Linked DNA regions of Tahibacter amnicola. The protein of the gene in region 1 interacts with the protein of each later gene in a pairwise test. Links are inferred from orthologs where the notes say so. Each region holds a gene or a part of one and is shown on either strand. Other genes may lie near its edges. The genes, in order: rho, nusG, hfq and yhbY.

Region 1 (5,788 bases):
GCTTTCCTGCGCGATGCGCTCGGCGCTCCGATCGAGAGCGGCGAGGGCGACCAGGCCGCCTTTCGCTACGATGGCGCGGAAGCCGAGCGGTTCGAGTTGCCGGGCCTGTGGCTGACCAGCGACGAGCTGTCGGCCCTGCTGGCACTCAACGCGCTGACGGCCAAGAGCGGGCCGGGCATCCTCTCCGATGCGCTGGCGCCGTTCGAGAAACGGATCGAGGCGCTGCTCTCGGATCACGTCAGCGGTAGAAAACTGCCGGTTGAGCGCATTCGCGTCATCGCCAGCGGAAATCGCAAACTGGACGAAATCAGTTTTCGCGTCGTGGCTGGCGCCGTCGTGGCGCGACGCCAGCTGAAGTTCCGCTATCGCGCTCGCTCCACCGGGCAGACCACCGAACGCCAGGTCTCCCCACAGCGCCTGGCGCACTACCGCGACAACTGGTATCTCGACGCCTGGGACCATGAGCGCGAAGGACTCCGCAGTTTTGCCGTCGACCGGATCGCGGCCCCGCAGATGCTCGATGCCGAGGCGATCGATCGCGACGACGCCGAACTCGACAAGCATCTGGCCGCCAGCTACGGCATCTTTTCCGGCGCGCCCAAGGCCTGGGCCACGATCCGCTTTTCGCCGCATGCCTCGCGCTGGGTGGCCGACGAACACTGGCATTCGCAGCAGCAGGGCGCATTTCTGTCGGATGGCCGTTACGAACTGAAGGTGCCCTACAGCAATTCCAAGGAATTGCTGATGGATGTCCTCAAATACGGACCGGATGCCGAGATCGTCGCGCCGCTGAGTCTGCGCGAGGAAATGAAAATCCTGCTGCAGCTGTCGATCGGGGCGTACCAGGCCTGATCGGCGGCACCCCGCCACGCTTTTGTCCCTGAGGATCCGCGTACCGGCCATGAATACGCCCGTCGTTGTCGCCAACCCCGAACCGCCGCGCCGCAGCGCGATCTCCCTGGTCCTCGGATCGGGCGGCGCGCGCGGATACGCCCATGTCGGCGTGATCGAGGAGCTGCAGGCACAGGGCTATGTCATCCAGTCGGTCGCCGGCAGCTCGATGGGAGCGCTGGTCGGCGGGGTTTTCGCGGCCGGCAAGCTGGAGGCTTATCGCCACTGGTCGAGCAGCCTGAAGACCTTCGACGTGCTGCGCCTGGTCGACTGGACCTGGCGGGGCGGCGGACTGATCAAGGGGCACCGCGTCATCAGCGCGCTGCGCGAGATGGTCGGTGACATCGATATCGAAGACCTGCCGATCAGCTATACCGCCGTCGCGGTCGATATCGACGCGCAGCGCGAAGTGTGGTTCTCACGCGGCTCGCTGTTCGACGCGATCCGTGCCTCGATTTCGATTCCCACCGTCTTCCGGCCACACCTGTACCAGGGGCGTCGCCTGGTCGATGGCGGCCTGCTCAATCCCGTGCCGGTGACGCCGACGCTGCGCGACCTGACCGACGCGACGATCGCCGTGGACGTCAACGCGGAAGCCGAAGGGATCTCCGAGCGCGAAACGCCGATCACGCGTCCGGAAATCGTCGAGCCGGTATCGGCGGATTCCGCGGGATTCAGCTTTTCGCGGATCGGTGCGGCATTCGAGCGGTTCATGGAAAAGCGATCACGGCGTGTCGCCGTCACCGAGCCGGGCCTGCTGGAACTGTTCGCCCGCTCGCTCGATGTCGTGCAGGAAACCCTGACCCGCTACAAGCTCGCTGCCCAGCCGCCGGATCTGGTGATCTCGATTCCGCGCAATGTCTGTGCGTTCTATGAGTTCCAGCGCGCCGACGAAGTGATCGAGGTGGGCCGGCTGCGTACGCGCGAGGCCCTGGCGCGTTGGCAGCGCGCGCGGCGCGGCTGATATCCGCCGGCAGCCGGTTCCCGCCTGGAACCGGGAAACAAAAAAGGCCGGTTTCCCGGCCTTTTTTTACGTCTCGGTCAGCGGCGATCAGCCACGCTTCATCGAGTTGAAGAACTCGTCGTTGGACTTGGTGTTCTTCATCTTGTCGAGCATGAACTCCATCGCGCCGAGTTCGTCCATCGGATGCAGGAGCTTGCGCAGGATCCAGATCTTCTGGAGCAGGTCCGGTTCGATCAGGAGTTCTTCGCGGCGCGTGCCCGAGCGATTGATATTGATGGCCGGATAGACGCGTTTCTCACCGATACGGCGGTCAAGATGCACTTCCATGTTGCCGGTGCCCTTGAACTCTTCGTAGATGACCTCGTCCATCTTCGAGCCGGTATCGATCAGCGCGGTGGCCAGGATGGTCAGCGAGCCGCCTTCTTCCACATTGCGCGCGGCGCCGAAGAATCGCTTGGGGCGTTGCAGGGCATTGGCGTCGACACCGCCGGTGAGCACCTTGCCCGAGGACGGCACGACCGTGTTGTACGCGCGCGCCAGGCGGGTGATGGAGTCGAGCAGGATGACCACGTCCTTCTTGTGTTCGACCAGGCGCTTGGCCCGTTCGATCACCATGTCGGCGACCTGCACGTGGCGCGCGGCCGGTTCGTCGAAGGTGGAGCTGATGACCTCGGCGCGCACGCTGCGCTGCATTTCGGTCACTTCTTCCGGGCGCTCGTCGATCAGCAGGATGATCAGGTGCACTTCCGGATGGTTGTTGACGATGGCCTGGGCCACGTTCTGCAGCATCATCGTCTTGCCCGCCTTGGGCGGCGAGACGATCAGGCCGCGTTGGCCCTTGCCGACCGGCGAGATCAGGTCGAGGATGCGGCCGGTGATGTCTTCGGACGAGCCGTTGCCGCGTTCCAGGTGGAACGACCGGCGCGGGAACAGCGGCGTGAGGTTCTCGAACAGGACCTTGTTCTTCGACGCTTCCGGCGGCTCGCCGTTGATGTCGTCGACCTTCAGCAGCGCGAAGTAGCGTTCACCGTCCTTCGGCGGACGGATGCGGCCGGTGATGTAGTCGCCGGTGCGCAGGTTGAAGCGCCGGATCTGGCTGGGGCTGACGTAGATGTCATCCGGGCCGGCCAGGTACGACTCGTCGCCCGAGCGCAGGAAGCCGAAGCCGTCCTGCAGGATTTCCAGTACGCCTTCGCCCCAGATGCCGCCGCCGCTGCGGGCATGCGCCTTGAGGATGTTGAAGATGACGTCCTGCTTGCGGGCGCGGGCGACACCTTCCTGGATACCGAGGCCTTCGGCCATGTCCAGCAGCGCCGCGGCCGGCTTGCGCTTGAGCTCGGTGAGGTTGATCAGCGGACCATTGCCGCCGCCATTGCGCTCGTCGGGAATTTCGTCCTCGTAATTGCCGCCGCGCATCTGCTGCTGGCGATTCTGGCGATTACGGTTGCGGTTGCGCCCTTCGCGGCGGCTGCCCTGGTGCTGGCCCTGGCCGTAGCCCTGGTTCTGGCCCTGCGGGCCTTGGCCGCCCTGGCCCTGGGCGCCGTTGCCGCCGTCACCGGAGGCGGCGTTGCCCGAATCGGCGCGGTCGCCGCTGAAGAGGTCCTGCGTGTTCTGGCGTTCGGCCGGCGCCTCGTCGCGCGGCGCGTGTTCGCGCAGCGACAGTGGCTCGCGGGGTGCCGATTCGCGCGGCTGGGTGTCGCGCGGGGCGGCTTCACGGCGCTCCGGCGCTTCGCCGGCCTGGGCCTTTGCCTCCGCCTTGGCGGCAGCCGCTTCCGCCTTGGCGGCGGCTCGGGCGGCCTGCGCTTCGCGCCGCGACGGGCGGCTTTCGGCAGGCGGATTGTCGGGACGCGCATCGGCCGTTGCGGCCGAGCCGTTTTCCTTGTTCTCGATATCAGACACGGGCAAACCTCGCATGGGCGCCGTTGGCCGGCAATCAACTCGCCGGCGGGATGGAATCAGGGGGTGAACCGGAAGGGGTGGGGCGCTGCGCCCCGAAACGCTTCGGCTACGTTAGCACTGTGAAATCGGTGCGTAAAGCGGCAGACCGGCGGACTTTGCTTTCGACGCGACAGCGCGCCGGTGCCCTGCGGGCCCGCGCGCCGGCCGGTGGGCCGAGGCGCGGGGGGCCGCGCTGGATCAGATGGTGCGGTCGATCAGCTGGGTGAGCTGGTTCTTGGAGACGGCGCCGATCTGGGTGGCCTCGATCTTGCCGTTCTTGAAGATCATCAGGGTCGGGATGCTGCGCACGTTATAGTTGCGCGGCGTCTTCTGGTTGTTGTCGATGTTGACCTTGACGACCTTCATGCGGCCTTCGTAATTGGCCGCCAGTTCGTCGAGGATCGGCGCGATCATCTTGCAGGGGCCGCACCATTCAGCCCAGAAGTCCACGAGCACCGGTTCGGCCGAATTGAGCACGTCGGTTTCGAAGGAATCGTCGCTGGCATGGGCTATGAGCTGGCTCAAGGGAATTCTCCGTCTGAAGGATTTCCGCCAAACTGCGGAAATGTCTAGGTTTGGGCTACACTCGCGGACGTCGCGAACAGCAGCGGGAAGCGGGTAGCATGGCCGAGAGGGCGGAATTTGAGCCCAATCGACCGAGCGTTTCAAGTTGGGACCTCAATATGGGGTACTGGCAAGCTTCCTCAAGTGTGGTGCGTGAACCAGCGGCGAGGCGCGCCGGCCTACTGGCCATCATGAATGTCCGAACACGTACTAACTGACAGTTTTTTCGACAATTTCGACCTGCACCCGCGTCTTCTGGCCGGGCTGCACGACAGCGGCTTCACGCGTTGCACGCCGATCCAGGCGCTGACCCTCCCGGTCGCGCTCGCCGGCCGCGACGTCGCCGGCCAGGCCCAGACCGGTACCGGCAAGACCGGCGCCTTCCTGATCGCCGCGATGCAGCGCCTGTTGACGGTCCCGGCCCTGGCCGAGCGCAAGGAGACCGATCCGCGCTGCCTGATCCTCGCACCCACGCGCGAGCTGGCCATCCAGATCGACAAGGATTTCAAGAACCTCGGGCGCCATACGGGCCTGCGCTCGGCCCTGATCTACGGCGGAGTGGACTACGACAAGCAGCGCGAACAGCTGCGTGGCGGCGTCGACATCATCATCGCCACGCCCGGCCGCCTGATCGACTACTTCAAGCAGCATGTGTTCAGCCTGCGGGCCGTCGACGTGATGGTCATCGACGAAGCCGACCGCATGTTCGACCTCGGTTTCATCAAGGACGTGCGCTTTGTCCTGCGCCGCCTGCCGGCGCGCGACCGCCGCCTGGGCCTGCTGTTCTCGGCCACCTTGAGCTACCGCGTGCTCGAGCTGGCCTACGAGCACATGAACAACCCGGAGAAGCTCTCCGCGGAGACCGAATCGGTCACCGCCTCGCGGGTGCGCCAGGCCGTCTATTTCCCGGCGACCGAGGAAAAGATGCCGCTGCTGCTGAATCTGATGTCGCGCGACGAGGTCCTGCGCAGCATCGTGTTCGTCAACACCAAGATCGCCGCCGAACGGGTAACAACGCGCCTGGAGCGCCACGGCTTCCGTGTCGGCGCGCTATCCGGTGACGTGCCGCAGCGCAAGCGCCAGAAATTGCTTGAGCGGTTCCAGAAAGGTGACGTGGATGTGCTCGTCGCCACGGACGTGGCCGCGCGCGGACTGCATATTCCCGCGGTCAGCCATGTCTTCAATTACGACCTGCCGAACGATCCGGAAGACTACGTCCACCGGATCGGCCGGACGGCGCGCCTGGGCGCGGAGGGCGATGCCATCAGCTTCGCCTGCGACATGTACGCCATGGGCCTGCCGGACATCGAAAGCTACATCGAGCAGAAGATTCCGGTGGCAACCGTCACCACCGACCTGACCGTGGCGCCACCCCGCCGCGAGCGGCCCGCGGTGGTGAGCGACGACGACAACGATGACGCGGAAGCCGCG
Region 2 (5,863 bases), 4.3 Mb from region 1 along the record:
CGATGACTTCGCCTTCACCTCGAACTCCACGGGATTGACGACGACCCATTGGTCCAGCGTGGTCGGGCCCGGTTCCAGCAGTTGAGGCTGGTTATTACCGTCGGCTTTCCACGGCACCAGCGAAACGCGAACCTTCTTGGGTTCGGTGGTGTAGTTGAAGATGCGGAAGGTCTGGGTCTTGCCAGCGTCTTCCTGGCTGAGGTCGTAGTAGGCGGGGCTGATGCCGACCTGGGCCGCTGCGCTTCCGGCGAGCAGGAGCAGAAGCAGCAATAGGAGTGTGCGCACTCAATAACCCTCGATTCGGATGACCAGGCGTCCCCGATAGTGTGCCGCGTTGGTCAGTGCCGCGGTGGGAATTTCCAGAACAATTCCACCTTCCAGCGCCATTTCGTTCGGCCCCGTCGCAACCGCGCGCGGCGACATCTCCGTCACGGCGACAGGAACCTTCAATTGGGAACCGTCATCGGCGGTCAGTACGCCGGGACTGCCATCAATACCTTCGATCTCGACTTTCACCCGCTCCTGGCGCATTGCGCCACCGGGCGTCGACATGCGCCAAAGGCCGCGCAAGGGACGGCGGATGACAGTGGGAAGCGGCGGCGGATTGAGTTGACCACGGCCGACGATGGCTGATCCGTCGAAATCGCCCGTGATCGCGCCGGTCGGCTGGGGCTGTGCCGCGTTGCCGATCAATTCCTGTACGGTGATCGGCTCCAGGTGAACGACTTGCTGTGGGACAGTCAGGATGGTCGGGCCGTGATTCACGGCACCGATGGCGCCTGACAACGGCATCCCCTGCGGAGATGCCGTCGCCAGTCCGATAGCCAGTGCGGTGGCAGAAAGTGCCAACATGGCTGCGTCCGTCTCGTCCCGTCTCGTTGATCGATCAGGTGTTGGTGACGGTCAGCGTGAAGTTGACGTCGGTATTGGAACCCGCCGTCGTGCTGTACATGCCCAGCTGCGTGGCGCTGGTCAGGTTCAGGCTCATGCGGACGTCGCCCGAGCGGGCGTTCACCAGGCCCGGATCCGGGAACTGGATCGAGCTGGCCGGGCCGGCTGCGCCGGATTGAACCTGGAAGCCGGAAAGACCGATCGAGGTGCCCGCCGTCGGGCCCGCGAGCGTCGTGCCTGCGCCACCCGCGACAGCCACTGTCGTATTTGCACCACCGCCGACCGCGCGCACGGCCCACACATTCTGCAGGACCAGCGGCAGCGAAGCGGCGTTGAAGCCCAGTGCGGGCGGCGAGATGTTGAAGTTGGCGACCAGTTCCGTCGGCGACACGGCCGGCGTCGGAACAGCGGTGACCGCGGCGGCGGCCGGGCCCTGGCTACAGGAGACATCACCCGAGCCCGAGCAGCCGGCCAGCGAGCCGACGACGTCGGTCAGGTTGATGTTCACATCGACCGCCGAGTAGTAGTACAGGATCGTCACGCCGCCCTGAAGGTTGATGTCGACGTCGACATTACCCGTGGCCTGCGCGAAGACGGAAGAAGGAAACGCGCCGGCGGCCGCCAGAGTCAGGGCGGAAACGGCGAGAAGGCGGCGAGTGCGGGAAGAACGGAACGTGCTCACTTGGAATCCCCTTGAACGGTTGGTTACGGAACGTGCTGCTTCGGAGGCAGGCGCCGAGGTAAAAGCACGCGACGTGCCGGAGTGAGGAATTCATCACGGTTCGTAACAATTGTTGAAGGATCAACCGTCTTTCGCGGGCACGTTTGGCACGGCCGGGTAGGGGGAAACCTTACGCTGGTGTTTTCCCTTTCAAGTCGGTAATCTCCGCGCCCCCGCCACAGTCACCCTGTGCCGTCGAATTCGCCGATGCGGATCAAGCATTGACATTCGACCTCGAGGTAACGAAAATGCCGGGCTCCGTGCTGGAGGGATACCCAAGCGGCCAACGGGGGCAGACTGTAAATCTGCTGGCTTACGCCTTCGGTGGTTCGAATCCACCTCCCTCCACCAGTACTGGTTCCGTGTATTTCGGAGTTAGTATGCGGGAGTAGTTCAATGGTAGAACCTCAGCCTTCCAAGCTGATTGTGCGGGTTCGATTCCCGTCTCCCGCTCCATTGAAGCAGTTCCGCAGTATTTAGTTGCACGCTCACGTAGCTCAGTCGGTAGAGCACTTCCTTGGTAAGGAAGAGGTCGATGGTTCGATTCCATTCGTGAGCACCATCTACGAGTTGCCAGAACGTTTTGAACTCGTCCACCTCCTTTGATTTCTCGAGGTTTTGCAGGCATGGCCAAGGGTAAATTCGAGCGCACCAAGCCGCACGTGAACGTCGGCACGATTGGTCACGTGGACCATGGCAAGACGACGCTGACGGCGGCGCTGACCAAGATTGGCGCAGAGCGTTTTGGCGGCGAGTTCAAGGCGTACGACCAGATCGACGCGGCGCCGGAAGAAAAGGCGCGCGGAATCACGATCTCGACGGCGCACGTGGAATACGAATCGCCGAACCGTCACTACGCGCACGTTGACTGCCCGGGCCATGCCGACTACGTGAAGAACATGATCACGGGTGCGGCGCAGATGGACGGCGCGATCCTGGTGTGCTCGGCGGCTGACGGTCCGATGCCGCAGACGCGTGAACACATCCTGCTGGCGCGCCAGGTCGGCGTGCCGTACATCGTGGTCTTCCTGAACAAGGCGGACATGGTGGACGACGCGGAACTGCTGGAACTGGTCGAGATGGAAGTTCGCGACCTGCTGAGCAAGTACGAATTCCCGGGTGACGACACCCCGATCATCAAGGGTTCGGCGCTCAAGGCGCTGGAAGGTGATCAGAGCGACATCGGCGTGCCGGCGATCATCAAGCTGGTGGAAGCGCTGGACAGCTACATTCCGGAGCCGGTGCGCGTGCTGGACAAGCCGTTCCTGATGCCGGTGGAAGACGTGTTCTCGATCTCGGGTCGCGGCACGGTGGTGACGGGTCGCGTCGAGCGCGGCGTCATCAAGGTCGGCGAAGAAATCGAAATCGTGGGTATCCGTCCGACGGTGAAGACGACGGTGACGGGCGTTGAAATGTTCCGCAAGCTGCTGGATCAGGGCCAGGCGGGCGACAACGTGGGTCTGCTGCTGCGCGGCACGAAGCGTGACGAAGTGGAGCGCGGCCAGGTGCTGTGCAAGCCGGGTTCGATCAACCCGCACACGAAGTTCGAAGCGGAAGTGTACGTGCTGTCGAAGGAAGAGGGTGGTCGTCATACCCCGTTCTTCAAGGGTTACCGCCCGCAGTTCTACTTCCGTACGACGGACGTGACGGGCAACGTCGAGCTGCCGGAAGGCGTCGAGATGGTGATGCCGGGCGACAACATCAAGATGGTTGTCACCCTGATCGCGCCGATCGCGATGGAAGAAGGTCTGCGCTTCGCGATCCGCGAAGGTGGCCGCACCGTCGGCGCCGGCGTCGTCGCCAAGATCTTCGCCTGATCACGAAGACACTTGAGGTACGACGGTGAGTCCCCATGAAGGGAGCTCGTCGGTAAAAGTCTGGCGCTGGCGGCCTTGGCCGCCATCGCCGTTTAGAAATACCGGGTTTTACGCGGTACGCCAGTAGCTCAATTGGCAGAGCAGCGGTCTCCAAAACCGCAGGTTGGGGGTTCGAGTCCCTCCTGGCGTGCCATTCTGCAGTTTCGGCTTTGCTCAAGCGCGGATGCGCCGATGCGGGGGCCGCTACGGCCGCTAGGATATGAACGCGAAAGTCGAATCAGCTTCCTCCGGCTCGAATGCCGGCGATATTGCCAAGCTCGCGATTGCTGCCATTCTCCTGGTGGGCGGCATCGTGGGCTTCTACTATTTCTCCGAGGCCGCGAAAATCGTTCGCGTCCTGGGTCTGCTGGCCGCCCTGGCTGCCGGCGTCTTCGTCACCCTGCAGACCGCGCTGGGTCGCTCGCTCCGCCATTACCTGGCCGAGTCGCACATCCAGCTGCGCAAGGTGGTGTGGCCGACCTACGACGAGACCATCCGACTGACCGGCGTCATCGCCGTCGTGGTCGTGATTCTCAGTATCATTCTTGGCCTGATCGATCTGCTGCTGAAGGTAGTGGTGCTCGACTGGCTGCTGAAGCTCTGAGCGGAGTAGACATGGCCAAGCGTTGGTACGTGGTTCACGCCTATTCGGGCTTTGAACATCAGGTGGCCCGGGCGCTCAAAGAGCGCGTGGCGCGGGCCGGCATGCAGGACAAATTCGGCGAAGTTCTCGTTCCGACCGAAGAAGTGATCGAAATGCGCGGCGGCCAGAAGCGTCGCAGCGAGCGCAAGTTCTTCCCGGGCTACGTCCTGGTTCAGATCGAAACGGACACCGAGAACAAGGCACCGAAGATCGACGACGAATCCTGGCATCTGGTCAAGGAAACGTCCAAGGTGATGGGCTTTATCGGTGGTACGGCGGATCGCCCGCTGCCGATCAAGGACTCGGAAGCCGATGCCATCCTGCGTCGTGTCCAGGAAGGCGTCGAAAAACCCAAGCCGAAGGTGCTGTTCGAACCGGGCGAAATGGTCCGTGTCACCGAGGGCCCCTTCAACGACTTCAACGGCGTGGTCGAGGAAGTCAACTACGAAAAGAGCCGCCTGCGCGTGGCGGTACTGATTTTCGGGCGTTCCACCCCGGTCGAGCTCGAGTTCGGCCAGGTCGAGAAAGCCTGATCGCTGGGACGGCAATGGGCGCGATGGTCGCGTCCCGTGTCGTCCTTGCCTGTTACGGGGAGCCTGACATCAGGCGATAGCACCCGAGGAGCACATCAATGGCAAAGAAAGTTGTTGGCTACATCAAGCTGCAGGTGAAGGCCGGCCAGGCCAACCCGTCGCCGCCGGTCGGTCCGGCGCTCGGTCAGCGTGGTCTGAACATCATGGAATTCTGCAAGGCGTTCAATGCCGCCACGCAGAAGCTGGAACCGGGCCTGCCGATTCCGGTCGTGATCACGGCCTACTCGGACCGTTCGTTCACCTTCATCACCAAGACCCCGCCGGCCTCGATCCTTCTCAAGAAGGCTGCCGGCATCCAGTCGGGCTCCAAGCGTCCGAACACCGAGAAGGTTGGCAAGGTCACCCGCAAGCAGCTCGAAGAGATTGCTACGACCAAGATGCCGGACCTCACCGCCGCTGATCTCGAAGCCGCCGTTCGTACGATCGCCGGCAGCGCGCGCAGCATGGGCCTGAACACGGAGATCTAAGGTCATGGCAAAGATCAGCAAGCGTTTCAAAGCACTCCAGGGTCTGGTTGAGCCGGGCAAGGCCTACGCGGTCGACACCGCTCTCAAGATCCTGAAGGACAACTCCAAGGTCAAGTTCGTCGAGTCCGTCGACGTGGCCGTCCGTCTGGGCATCGATGCCAAGAAGTCGGACCAGGGCGTCCGTGGTTCCAGCCTGCTGCCGCACGGCACCGGCAAGACCATCCGCGTGGCCGTGTTCTGCCCGGCCGGCGAGAAGGCCGAAGCCGCCAAGGCGGCCGGTGCCGATGCCGTCGGTATGGACGATCTGGCCGAGCGCATGCAGGCCGGTGAGCTGAACTTCGGTCGCGTGATCGCGACACCGGACGCCATGCGCGTCGTTGGTAAGCTCGGTCAGCTGCTCGGCCCGCGTGGCCTGATGCCGAACCCGAAGGACGGTTCGGTCACGGCTGACGTCGCCACGGCGGTCAAGAACGCCAAGGCGGGTCAGGTCAAGTTCCGTAACGACAAGGCCGGCATCATCCACGCGACGATCGGCAAGGCCAACTTCGCTCCGGAAGCCCTGAAGGACAACCTCAACGCGCTGCTCGCCGACCTGGTCAAGGCCAAGCCGGCCACCGCCAAGGGCCAGTACCTGCAGAAGGTGTCACTGTCGACCACGATGGGCCTCGGCGTCATCGTCGACCAGTCGACAC
Region 3 (5,605 bases), 890 kb from region 1 along the record:
ACGATTCGCGCCACTGCAGGCGCGCCATTGGATTGTCGGTCGTGGTGTAGTGTTCATTGGATGCGATTGTCCGGCCGGCAACCGCATGACGGAACGGTGGTCCGCCTGGGCAGGTTGCGGCCGGATTGTACCCGCAGGGTTCGGACAAGCCCAGCGCAGCCGTTGCAGTCCGCCCCCGGACTGCTACTCCCCTGGCCAGGACGCGCCATTCCCGGGCGCATGGATGGCCCCTTATTCCTTGAAAGCACATCCGCGGCTGCGCATAGTCGTCCTCCGCCTATGCCCGCACGCCGTTATTCATGATTGACGCACCGGTACGCACGAATCTGCCTCCCCGACCAGGTTTACACCCGGTGTCAGTTCGCACGGGACAGACATATGCGCCCCTCCACGCCAGTGCGGGGCAGCGATGAGCACGCTGCGCCCCCTGCCGATACCCAGTTCGCGCTGGCACGGTGGCCGCCGTTATGTCGCAGGGGCGCTGATGGTGGCGGCCACGTTCGCCGCAGGGATATTCCTCATTCCCGGCGTCGGGGTGCTGGCGCCACCGGCCCTGACCGCCCAGAACCTGCACCAGGATCCGGACGTCGCGCGATTTTTCGCCGACACCTTCCCATCGGGTAATCCCGCCCTGATGGCGCGGACGTCCGAGCGTATTCCCCATCTGCTGGACGCCGCACGCACGCGCATCGCGCGGGATTTCGCGGAGCGCCCACCGGTGCACCGGCTGCTCCTGCATACCCTGGCCGAGGTGTGCCTCAATCTTTCCTACTACGAAGGGACACAGCGCGCACTGGCCGACTCGGCGGCGCTGGCCACCGCGCACCGAATGGGCGACGCGGATGCCGATGCGCAACACGCCCTGCTGCGTGCCCGCCTGGCAGTGGAAACCGGCCGGGCGAGCGCGGCCCTTGCCGAGCTGGATTCCTTCCTCGGCAATCATGTCTCCACGCCGATCAGTCCGGAGCAGATGGTCTACCTGCGTCTGCAACGCCTGCGCGCACTGGAGGATTCCGGACGTGGACGGCAAGCCCGCCCGCAGGCGGAAGCCCTCCTGGCAGACACGGAGAAACACCTGGGCACGCAAAGCCTGGCTGCCGCGCGGGTCGGCGTGTTGACAGCGCGCCTGCGCTCGGCCGCCAGCGAGCATGCCGCGGCGCGTACGCTGGTCGAACGATCCGTCTATCAATTGCGGCGCCACTTCGGCGAGACCCACCCGGAACTCGCCCAGGCCTTGCTGGCCGCCGGTATGGTGGAGTACCACGACGGCCAACGGGTCCGGGCACTGGCGCTGGGCAATGCCGCCGCCGAGATTCTCGAGCGAATGGCTGACCGCCAGACCCGCCGCCTCCACCTGATCCAACGCAACCTCGGCATCCTCAACGCCCAGGCTGGCAACCACGCCGCAGCAGAGCGCTACCTGCGCGAGGCACTGGCCACCGCGCGCGCCATCCATGCTCCGGAACATCCCGATGTTGCGGCGAGCATCTACAACCTCGCCTACTTCGACTGGCGCGTCCTGCACAATCCCGGCGAAGCCATGCCCTTGATGCGCGAGGCGCTCGCCCTGGGCGAAAAATCCTGGGGTCCGATGCACCCGGACACCAGCGCGCTGCGCGTGAACCTGGCGCGCGTGTTCAACGAACTGCAGCTCTTCGATGCGACGCGCGAACTCCTCACCGACCGCCTGCCGACGATGGAAACGCCCGTCTGCGCCGTGGGCACGCGGATCGAACTGGCGCGCGCGCTCGCCCAGAGCGGTGACATCCCCGCGGCGCGGCCGCTGCTGGCACAGGCCCGGGAAAACATGGAACGCGTGTCCAAGCAGTCGCAGAAGCAACTGGAATCGGATTTCCGTGACGTGCAGTCCATCGTCAACGCCACGCTGAGTGTCAACAAGCTGGCGCTGGAACCTCGCAACGCCTCACGCAAAGTCGTGGGCGACGAGGGCCTGGCCCTGCCGGGTCACGCTCACTGACGCGATGCCAGGCGCTGCTTGAGGAACAGGCCGTCGCCGTCGGGAAGGCCGAACAGCGACTGCAACCGCGACAGCGGCGCATCGATTTCAATCGTCCAACCCGTATCGTCACTGGCTTCCCGCGCAACCACGCCGGCGGCGAACAGGCGCGAACGCAGACGCCCCTGGCCTGGTTCCAGCTGCAGGGTAAGTTGCACCCGGTCGATGCCAAGGCAGTCGCTGATGGTGTCGGACAGCAGGTCCATGCCCAGGCCTTCGGCGGCGGACACCCAGACCCGCTCCACCTCGCCGCCCTGTACCGTTTCGCGCCGCGGACGCTGGGCCTCGAGCCGGTCAATCTTGTTGTAGACGAGGATCTGCGGCACGTCGTCCGCACCGATCTCAGCGAGCACCGTCATCACGTCAGCGATACGCTGGTCACGCTCCGGATCCGCCGCGTCCACCACGTGCAGCAGCAGGTCCGCATCGCGCGTTTCCGCCAGGGTGGACTTGAACGCGGCCACCAGGTCATGCGGCAGGTCGCGGATGAAACCCACGGTGTCGGCCAGAACGAAGGGCCCGCAGGGCAAGCCTTCGATCCGGCGCAAGGTGGGATCGAGCGTGGCGAACAACTGGTCGGCCGCGTAGACGCCGGCGCCGGTGATCCGGTTGAAGAGCGTGGACTTGCCGGCGTTCGTATAGCCCACCAGGGACACCAGCGGCACCGCGTTGCGCAGGCGGCCGCGACGCGCCTGCTCGCGCTGCACGGCGACCTTTTCCAGGCGTCGTTCCAGTACTTTGACTTTTTCGCCCAGGAGCCGGCGATCGATCTCCAGCTGGGTTTCACCCGGGCCACGAAGGCCGATCGCGCCGCCGCGCTGGCGTTCCAGATGGGTCCAGCCGCGCACCAGGCGCGTCGACATGTGCTTGAGCTGTGCCAGCTCGACCTGGAGCTTGCCCTCGTGGGAGCGCGCGCGCTGCGCAAAGATATCGAGGATAAGTCCGGTACGCCCCACTACGCGGCACTCGCAGAACTTCTCGAGATTGCGCTCCTGCACCGGACTGAGCGCGTGATTGACCAGGATGAGGTCAGCCTCGTTGGCCAATTTGAGTGACTTGAGCTCGTCGGCCTTGCCGCTGCCGACGAAATAGCTGGGATTAGGTTTATCAATGCGCGCGGTCAGCGTCGCGACGACCGTCGCGCCCGCCGAGCGGGCCAGCTCGACAAACTCCTGCAGACGCGCCGCACCATCGGTCTCGCCCACCCAGTTGGGCTGGACGAGTACCGCGCGTTCGCCTTTCTTCGACCGTTCGAACAGAGTGGTCAGCCCTCGCTCGACTCGGAAACCTCGGCATGTTCGGCGGACGCCGAATGGCCGTGACCATGCGAACCGCTGTCACCGATGCGCACATTGCGGCTGGGTACCACTGTCGAAATCGCGTGCTTGTAGACCATCTGGCTGACAGTGTTGCGCAGCAGCACCACGAACTGGTCGAAGGACTCGATCGTTCCCTGCAGCTTGATGCCGTTGACCAGGTAGATCGAGACCGGCACGCGCTCCCGGCGCAAGGCATTCAGAAACGGATCTTGCAACGATTGCCCTTTTGACATTGGTGTTCTCCTGACAGCGAACCGGAAAAAAAGCGGCTGGGAACGCGCCACGACAACCCGGCGCCCCGGTCCAAGTGATTCAATCTTAACCGGTATTGAATGTTCCGAGAATGTCGATTCCATCATTAAACGCAGGGCCAGCGTAGCGGGTTGCACCTGTCGCCGTCGACGGCTGCCGCCGCTGCTGCGCCAATCCGCCGGGCCGGGCGGGCATTCGCCATGCCCGGAGCGCTTATGCCATTTCGCGCGGTGACGCCAGGAAGTGCTCGACCGCCTCGACGGCGGTGGCCGGCGTGGTGCCATGCTCCGGATCCAGCCAACGGGCGTCGAGCTCGGCACGCAGCATGGTGATCTGACGCTTGGCCAGTTGGCGGGTGGCAAAAATCGCCTGGTCGCGGAACTGGTCCGCGCCCAGCTCGCCATCCAGGTGCTGCCAGGCCTGGCGGTAACCGACCGCGCGGATTGCCGGAAGGTCCGGCAGCAGTCGCGGATTGCGCCGCAGCCGGCGTACCTCGTCCAGGAAGCCGGCCGCGAGCATGGCATCGAACCGCTGCGCGATCCGTTCGTGCAGCGGACGACGGTCGATCGGCACCAGCGCCAGCTTGAGCACCCGGTACGGCAATCGTTCTCCCGCCTGGCCGTGCAGGTCGCTCAGGCGTCGACCGGTGGTCGCAATCACTTCGAGCGCGCGCAGGATGCGTTGCGGATCGTTGGGATGGATGCGGCCGGCGGCGACGGGGTCGGCCTCGCGCAACTGGCCGTGCAGGGCCGGCAGCCCCTCGCGCTCCAGCCGGGCCTGCAGGGTCTCGCGCAGGGCCGGGTCTGCGGTCGGCAGGTCGGAAAGCCCCTGGGTCAGTGCCCGGAAGTACAGGCCGGTGCCGCCGACCAGAAGGGGAACGCCGCCCGAGGCGACGATCCCGGCCATCTCGCGCAGCGCGTCGACGCGGAACTCACCGGCCGAATAGGGCTCTTCCGGGTCGCGGATATCAATGAGGCGGTGCGGACAACGCCGCAGCGTTTCCGCGTCGGGCTTTGCGCTGCCGATGTCCAGGCCGCGATACACCAGGGCCGAATCCACGCTGATTGCCCGGAGCGCCGGATATCGCGCGGCCAGTTCGCAGGCCAACGCCGTCTTGCCCGACGCCGTCGGGCCCATGAGGAAGATGGCGCGTGGGCGACGATCGGTCTGCGGCATGCGGCGAGTGTAGTGGTCGGTGCCGGTAGTCGCACCGACGGTGGATTGCCGCCGGACGCGCGAGGCATCCGGCGGCGACGACAGGAGGAAAGCCTACTGGACGCCCATTTCGCGCAGCAGGTTGTGCGCGTTGTCGATCTTGTCCATCACCCACAGCATGTAGCGCACGTCGACCTGGATCGAACGCGTCAGCGGCTGCTCGTAGATCCAGTCGGCGCTCACGCTGTCCCAGTTGCTGTCGAATGCCAGGCCGACCAGGCGGCCGTGGGAATCCAGCGTCGGTGAACCGGAGTTACCGCCGGTGATGTCCAGGTCAGCCAGGAAGTTCACCGGCAAGGTACCCAGCGTCGGGGAGGCGTAGCGGCCATAGTCCTTGGCCACCAGCCGTTCGTATTCGGACTGCGGCGTGTTGAACGGCTCGACGCCGGTCGTCTTGGCGACGATACCTTCACCGGTGGTGAACGGCGTGAATTCCACGCCATCCTTCTTGATGCCCTGCACCCGCCCGAACGTGACGCGCAGCGAGCTGTTCGCATCCGGATACACCGCCTGACCATTGGCGTCGTTGTAGGCAATCATGGCGCGCATGTAGCGTGGACGCAGCTTCAGTTCGTTGCCCTGGCGCTCCTTGCGGGCCTGCTCGATGGCCAGCAGGTCTGGCATCAGCTTGACCATGAACGCCAGCGCCGGATCGGTGGACGCCTCGATGTCGGCCTTTTTCGCCTTGAACCACTTCAGCCGGCCCTCGGTGCGGGTCAGCTCGGTCTTGTCGTACAGGCCGGCCACCTTGGCGGCAACGACCTCGTCCGCCACCACGCCGGTGCCGAGCCAGGCGTCCAGG
Region 4 (5,610 bases), 780 kb from region 1 along the record:
GGTGTCCTTGCCGATCAGTACCGTCGCGATACCCCGGTTGTCGGTGAGAACGGCGCCCGCGGCCCGGCCCAGCTTGAGCATGAATTCCGCGGTGATGGGCCACTCGCCGACGCGCCCGCGAATGCCGTCTGTCCCGAAATATTTGCGCTCGCTCATGTGTTGGGGCCAGTTTGAGGGTCGCGTAGGTTGCCAGACTCCTTTCCCGGGAGCCACCGAAGCGACCCTGATGCGGATTGCCCGCCCGATTTTACTCGTCGTCATCCCATCGCCGTGGCGCGGATCCGGTGCGTGGGCGCGATGGCGCATCGGCCACCGCCGCCCAGACGGCCAATGCGTCGCGGGTTGCGGCGACATCGTGCACGCGCACCAGCCCGGCGCCCCGCTGCACCGCAATCAGCGCCGCAACCGCCGAGGCAACGACACGGTCGCCCACCTCGCGGCCCGTAAGGGTGCCTAGCATCGATTTGCGCGACAGGCCGACCATCAGCGGGACGCCGAGCCCGGCCAGTGCCTTGAGCTGGCGCAGCAGCTCCAGGTTGTGTTCCAGCGACTTGCCGAAGCCGAAGCCCGGATCGACCAGGATGCGTTTCTTGTCGATGCCGGCCAGCTCGCAGGTAAAGATGCGATCGGCAAGGAAGCGTTTGACGTCGGCCACTACCTCCTCGTAATTCGGCGCCTCCTGCATGGTGCGCGGCTCGCCCTGCATGTGCATCAAGCACACCGGAACCTTCAGCTCGGCTGCCGCATCCAGTGCACCGGGCAGGCGCAGGGCCTGGACGTCATTGATCAGCCCCGCCCCGGCCGCGACGGCGGCGCGCATCACGTCGGGCTTGGAGGTATCGATCGACAAGGGAACCGTCGTCTGGCGCGCCAACCCCTCGATCACGGGGATGACGCGCGCCAGTTCCTCTTCTGCACTGACCGCTGTGGCCCCAGGCCGCGTTGACTCACCGCCGATATCCAGCAGGTCAGCGCCTTGCTCCACCAGGGCCAGTCCATGGGCAATCGCTGCCGCGGCGTCCGCGTGCCGTCCACCGTCCGAAAAGGAGTCGGGCGTGGTGTTGACGATGCCGCAGATCAACGGGCGGTCCAACACCAGCTCGCGTCCGTTGCACGACAAGGTGGGATAAAACATGGCGGCCACTCCCTCGTCCACGATCGGATGCCGGACTATCGCAGCCGGCAGCCGCCTTCGCCAAGCGCGCCTGCGTAGCGCGATGCCGTCTACCAAAGCAGCAAGGCCGCCCGAAGGCGGCCTTGCGAGGCATTCACCGCTGACGCAGTCAGTGATCGGATGGCAGCGCGTTGCGGCTGGTCACCGCCGGGCCGCCGATCGGGCTTTCGCCCCGTCCGCCGCTGTTGGCACTGCCGTTGCCGTTGCTGGGACGGTTGGTGCCGTTCCAGTCGCGCGGCGGCGGCGGTTCGCGGCCTTCCATGATGGCGTCGATCTGCGGCGCGTCGATGGTTTCGTACTGCAGCAGGGCGTTGGCCATGGTGTGCAGTTTGTCCATGTTGTCGGCCAGGATTTCGCGCGTCCGCTGGTAGGCGCGATCCAGGATGCCGCGAACAACCTCGTCGATCTTGCGCGCCGTCTCGTCCGAGACGTTCTTGTGCTGGGTGACCGAACGGCCGAGGAAGACTTCGTCCTCCTGCTCACCGTAGGCGACCGGACCGAGTTCGTCGGACAGGCCCCATTTGGTGACCATGTTGCGTGCCATCTGGGTGGCCCGCTCGATGTCGTTGGAGGCACCAGTGGTGACCTTGCCCGCACCGAAAATAAGCTCTTCGGCGACACGGCCGCCGTAGAGCGCACACAGGCGGCTCTCGAGCATGATCTTGTTCCAGCTGTACCGGTCGCCTTCGGGCAGGTACATGGTGACGCCCAGAGCGCGACCGCGCGGAATGATCGTGACCTTGTAGACGGGATCGTGCTCGGGCACCAGGCGGCCGATGATGGCGTGGCCGGCCTCGTGGTAGGCCGTGTTCCGCTTCTCTTCCTCGCTCATGATCATGGAGCGGCGTTCCGCGCCCATCATGATCTTGTCCTTGGCGCGGTCGAAATGCGTCATCGTCACTTCGCGCGAATTCTCGCGGGCAGCAAACAGGGCCGCCTCGTTGACGAGGTTGGCGAGGTCCGCACCCGAGAAGCCCGGCGTGCCGCGCGCGATCACCAGCGGGTCGACGTCGGTCGCGACCGGCACCTTGCGCATGTGGACCTTGAGGATCTGTTCGCGGCCACGCACGTCAGGCAGCGGCACCACGACCTGGCGATCGAAGCGGCCCGGGCGCAGCAGCGCCGGATCGAGCACGTCGGGGCGGTTGGTGGCGGCAATGACGATGATGCCTTCATTGCCCTCGAACCCGTCCATCTCGACGAGGAGCTGGTTCAGCGTCTGCTCGCGCTCGTCATGACCACCGCCGAGGCCGGCGCCGCGATGGCGGCCGACAGCGTCGATTTCGTCGATGAAGATGATGCACGGCGCGTGCTTCTTCGCCTGTTCGAACATGTCGCGGACGCGCGCGGCGCCCACGCCGACGAACATCTCGACGAAATCCGAACCGGAAATGGTGAAGAACGGCACCTTGGCCTCGCCGGCGATCGCCTTGGCGAGCAGGGTCTTGCCCGTACCGGGCGAACCGACCATCAGCACGCCGCGCGGGATCTTGCCGCCCAGCTTCTGGAACTTGCCCGGGTCACGCAGGAAGTCGACCAGTTCCTTGACCTCTTCCTTGGCCTCGTCGCAGCCGGCGACGTCAGCGAAGGTGATCTTGACCTGGTCCTCGCCCTGCAGGCGCGCCCGCGAACGGCCGAAGCTCATCGCGCCGCGGCCACCGCCGCCGGACTGCATCTGGCGCATCACATAGATCAGGAACCCGATGAAAATCAGGAACGGCAGCCAGTTGACGAGGATGCCGACGACCGAGATACCGTTGTCGGTGGGTTCGACGCGCAGTTTCTCGACGTTCTTCTCGAGGTCGGCCATGTTGGCCTCGGTCAGGATCGCCGTGGTGCGCACGGAGCTGCCATCCTTGAGCTTGGCTTCGATCGTGCGGCCGTCGTTCTTGACCAGGACCTCGCCCACGCTGTTGCGCTTGACGCGATCCATGAACTCCGAATAGGCCAGTTCCTGCGGGCCCGCGCCGCGCGGGTTGAATTGCTGGAATACGGTCATCAGCACGGCGGCGATGATCAGCCAGATCAGCAGGTTCTTTGCCATGTCATTCATCAAGTTAACTCCTCACGCGCGCTTGCCCTGGGCCAGCGCATAGACTTCGTTGGATCGCGCCCGCGAAGCCTTTGGTTTACGGATGCTGACGCGTGAAAAGCTCGCCCGCAAGTTCCGTACGTAATCATCAAAGCCGACGCCCTGGAACAACTTGATCAGGAAGTTGCCCCCGGGCTTGAGCCAGTTCTGCGCAAATTCCAGCGCCAGCTCGGAAAGATGCATTGCCCGTGCCTGATCGACGACGTCGACGCCGCTCATATTGGGGGCCATATCCGAGAGAACAAGGTCCACCGGCGCCCCGCCCAGCTGGGCCTCCAGTTCCTTCAGCACGGAATCTTCGCGGAAATCACCGCAAATGAAGTCAACGCCGCTGATTCCCTGCATTGGCAGGATATCCAGGGCAATCACCCGGCCCTGCCCTTTCAGGCGTTCATTGACCAGCTGCGACCATCCGCCCGGCGCGGCACCGAGGTCGACCACCACCATGCCCGGCTTGAGCAGCCGGTCGCGCTCCAGCAACTCGTCCAGTTTGAACGCCGCGCGCGACCGATAGCCCTCCGCCTGGGCCTTCTTGACGTACGGGTCGTTGAAATGTTCCTGCAGCCAGCGATGGCTGCTCTTGCTGCGTGACATGGCGGATCGGAGTGCCGGGAAGCGGCCGGACGCGAGGGAGGGGGCGCGCATGATACCCTGTCGGCTTCCTCTGCGGCGGAATTGCCGCCCGAATCGAGACCCATGACCCTGACCAATAGCCAGCGCCGCTATCTGCGCGGCCTCGCCCACGACCTCAAGCCCGTCATTCTTGTCGGCGCCAAAGGTATTTCCGACGCCCTCGTCCAGGAATTCGGCCTGGCCCTGGACCACCACGAACTGGTGAAGGTGCGCATTCCGGCCGAAGACCGCGAAGATTTCGCCGCCATGGTCGTCCGGCTGGCCGAAGCCAGCGGCGCCGAGACGGTGCAGACGATCGGCCGCACGGCGGTGTATTTCCGCCGCAACAAGGACGAACCCAAGATCGCCCTGCCGCGCTGACCCGTCCATGCAGCTCTCGCTTAACCGACCGGGTGAATACCTGTTCGTCCGGGCCGTGGCAACGGACGCGGTAACGGTCGTGGACCGTCCGCTGACTCGCAGCTTCATCCTGGCGCCAGAACGGGCCATCGAGGACTGGGAAGTCAGCGCGGGATCCGTCCTGGAGCCCCGGCACGTCGAGCCCATCCTGGCGCTCAATCCCGCCGTGGCCATCCTGGGCACAGGCGGCCGCATCGTCTTTCCGCCCGCCGCGGTGCTGGCGGAATTCCTGACCCGGGGCATCGGCGTGGAAGTCATGGACAACGCCGCCGCCGCGCGCACCTACAACGTCCTGGTCAGCGAAGGGCGGCGGGTGGTCGTGGCGTTCATTCTGCCCTGATCGACGCCCGGGCTCTTTCGATCCGCCCGACGCGCCGGTTTTCCGGCGCAATCATCAGGACGGCGTCCCGCTCCGGCCGACCCCCTCTGCTTCGCCCAGCCGGCGCAACCGCGTCAGGGCTTCGACCTGGATCTGGCGTACCCGCTCGCGGGTGAGGCCCAGATCCGTGGCGATCTCGGCAAGGGTCTGGGCCGCATTGCCGGCCAGACCGTAACGGCGTTCCAGCACCAGCCGCTGCCGCGGCGTCAGCTTGTCGAGCCAGTCCGGCAGGCGGCCGCCGGCCAGCTCGGCAAAAATACCCCCGCCACTGCCCGCCTCCGATTCAGCCGCGATCTGCTCGACCAGGGCGCGGTCGTCGTCCTCGGACATCGGCGCATCCAGCGAGCGGATCTCCTCGGTCATGCAGAATAGTGCAGCGACTTCGGCCATTGGCTTGTTCACGGCATGGGCGAGCTCTTCCTGGGTGGGGTAGCGCCCCAGCGCACCGATCAGTTCGCGGCGCGCCTTCAGCACCTGGGCCAGCTCGCGCAGCACATGGACCGGCACGCGCACGGTGCGCCCCTGCTGCATGAGCGCACGCTGCACCGATTCACGGATCCACCAGGTGGCGTAGGTCGAAAAACGCAGGCCGCGCCCAGGGTCGAACTTCTCCACCGCACGAATCAGGCCGAGGTTTCCCTCGGCGATGAGGTCCAGCAACGGAACGCCGCGCCCCACGTAGCTACGCGCGACTGCCACGACCAGGCGCAGGTTGGCCTCGATCATCTGCCGGCGTGCGTCACAGTCACCGCGCGCGACCTGTTCGCCCAGGTCGCGCTCACCGCCCGCGTCCAGCAACGGAATCAGCCCGATTTCATTGAGGTAGGCGCTGGTGGAATTGCGCGCCTCGTCGCCCTGGGCGGGCTCGATGACGTCGAGCAGGGCAAGCATGTCGTCGGCATCCAGCGACGTTTCTTCGCGGACTGGCTGGAT

What was found.
Region 2: the proteins of rho (region 1) and nusG interact in binary tests that used the Escherichia coli proteins (3 or more experiments, as listed by UniProt). The link is inferred for Tahibacter amnicola from one-to-one orthologs.
Region 3: the proteins of rho (region 1) and hfq interact in binary tests that used the Escherichia coli proteins (3 or more experiments, as listed by UniProt). The link is inferred for Tahibacter amnicola from one-to-one orthologs.
Region 4: the proteins of rho (region 1) and yhbY interact in binary tests that used the Escherichia coli proteins (3 or more experiments, as listed by UniProt). The link is inferred for Tahibacter amnicola from one-to-one orthologs.

Annotation. Positions count from the first base shown.
Region 1 is NZ_CP104694.1:1,299,518-1,305,305, forward strand. Bases 1,349-4,260 are described here. They hold rho (transcription termination factor Rho), read right to left. Parts: upstream 3,755-4,260; coding sequence 1,943-3,754; downstream 1,349-1,942. Other genes in these bases: N4264_RS05415 (patatin-like phospholipase family protein), read left to right, coding at 1,349-1,855; trxA (thioredoxin TrxA), read right to left, coding at 3,992-4,260. Outside these bases: N4264_RS05410 (helix-turn-helix transcriptional regulator), read left to right, coding at 1-852; more of N4264_RS05415, read left to right, coding at 902-1,348; more of trxA, read right to left, coding at 4,261-4,318. UniProt on the Escherichia coli protein: Facilitates transcription termination by a mechanism that involves Rho binding to the nascent RNA, activation of Rho's RNA-dependent ATPase activity, and release of the mRNA from the DNA template.
Region 2 is NZ_CP104694.1:5,617,516-5,623,378, reverse strand. The notes cover bases 2,877-5,863. They hold nusG (transcription termination/antitermination protein NusG), read left to right. Parts: upstream 2,877-4,083; coding sequence 4,084-4,644; downstream 4,645-5,863. Other genes in these bases: rplA (50S ribosomal protein L1), read left to right, coding at 5,176-5,863; rplK (50S ribosomal protein L11), read left to right, coding at 4,743-5,171; secE (preprotein translocase subunit SecE), read left to right, coding at 3,689-4,072; tuf (elongation factor Tu), read left to right, coding at 2,877-3,429. Outside these bases: N4264_RS22115 (fimbrial biogenesis chaperone), read right to left, coding at 1-285; N4264_RS22110 (hypothetical protein), read right to left, coding at 286-852; N4264_RS22105 (hypothetical protein), read right to left, coding at 887-1,573; more of tuf, read left to right, coding at 2,239-2,876. UniProt on the Escherichia coli protein: Part of the processive rRNA transcription and antitermination complex (rrnTAC). The complex forms an RNA-chaperone ring around the RNA exit tunnel of RNA polymerase (RNAP).
Region 3 is NZ_CP104694.1:2,194,241-2,199,845, reverse strand. Bases 1,926-4,654 are described here. They hold hfq (RNA chaperone Hfq), read right to left. Parts: upstream 3,570-4,654; coding sequence 3,282-3,569; downstream 1,926-3,281. Other genes in these bases: miaA (tRNA (adenosine(37)-N6)-dimethylallyltransferase MiaA), read right to left, coding at 3,802-4,654; hflX (ribosome rescue GTPase HflX), read right to left, coding at 1,972-3,276; N4264_RS09345 (tetratricopeptide repeat protein), read left to right, coding at 1,926-1,978. Outside these bases: more of N4264_RS09345, read left to right, coding at 410-1,925; more of miaA, read right to left, coding at 4,655-4,764; N4264_RS09325 (S46 family peptidase), read right to left, coding at 4,858-5,605. UniProt on the Escherichia coli protein: RNA chaperone that binds small regulatory RNA (sRNAs) and mRNAs to facilitate mRNA translational regulation in response to envelope stress, environmental stress and changes in metabolite concentrations.
Region 4 is NZ_CP104694.1:2,078,695-2,084,304, reverse strand. What follows is about bases 2,877-5,610. They hold yhbY (ribosome assembly RNA-binding protein YhbY), read left to right. Parts: upstream 2,877-3,962; coding sequence 3,963-4,259; downstream 4,260-5,610. Other genes in these bases: N4264_RS08805 (sigma-70 family RNA polymerase sigma factor), read right to left, coding at 4,693-5,610; N4264_RS08810 (Mth938-like domain-containing protein), read left to right, coding at 4,267-4,638; rlmE (23S rRNA (uridine(2552)-2'-O)-methyltransferase RlmE), read right to left, coding at 3,240-3,860; ftsH (ATP-dependent zinc metalloprotease FtsH), read right to left, coding at 2,877-3,227. Also shown: glmM (phosphoglucosamine mutase), read right to left, coding at 1-156; folP (dihydropteroate synthase), read right to left, coding at 248-1,135; more of ftsH, read right to left, coding at 1,284-2,876.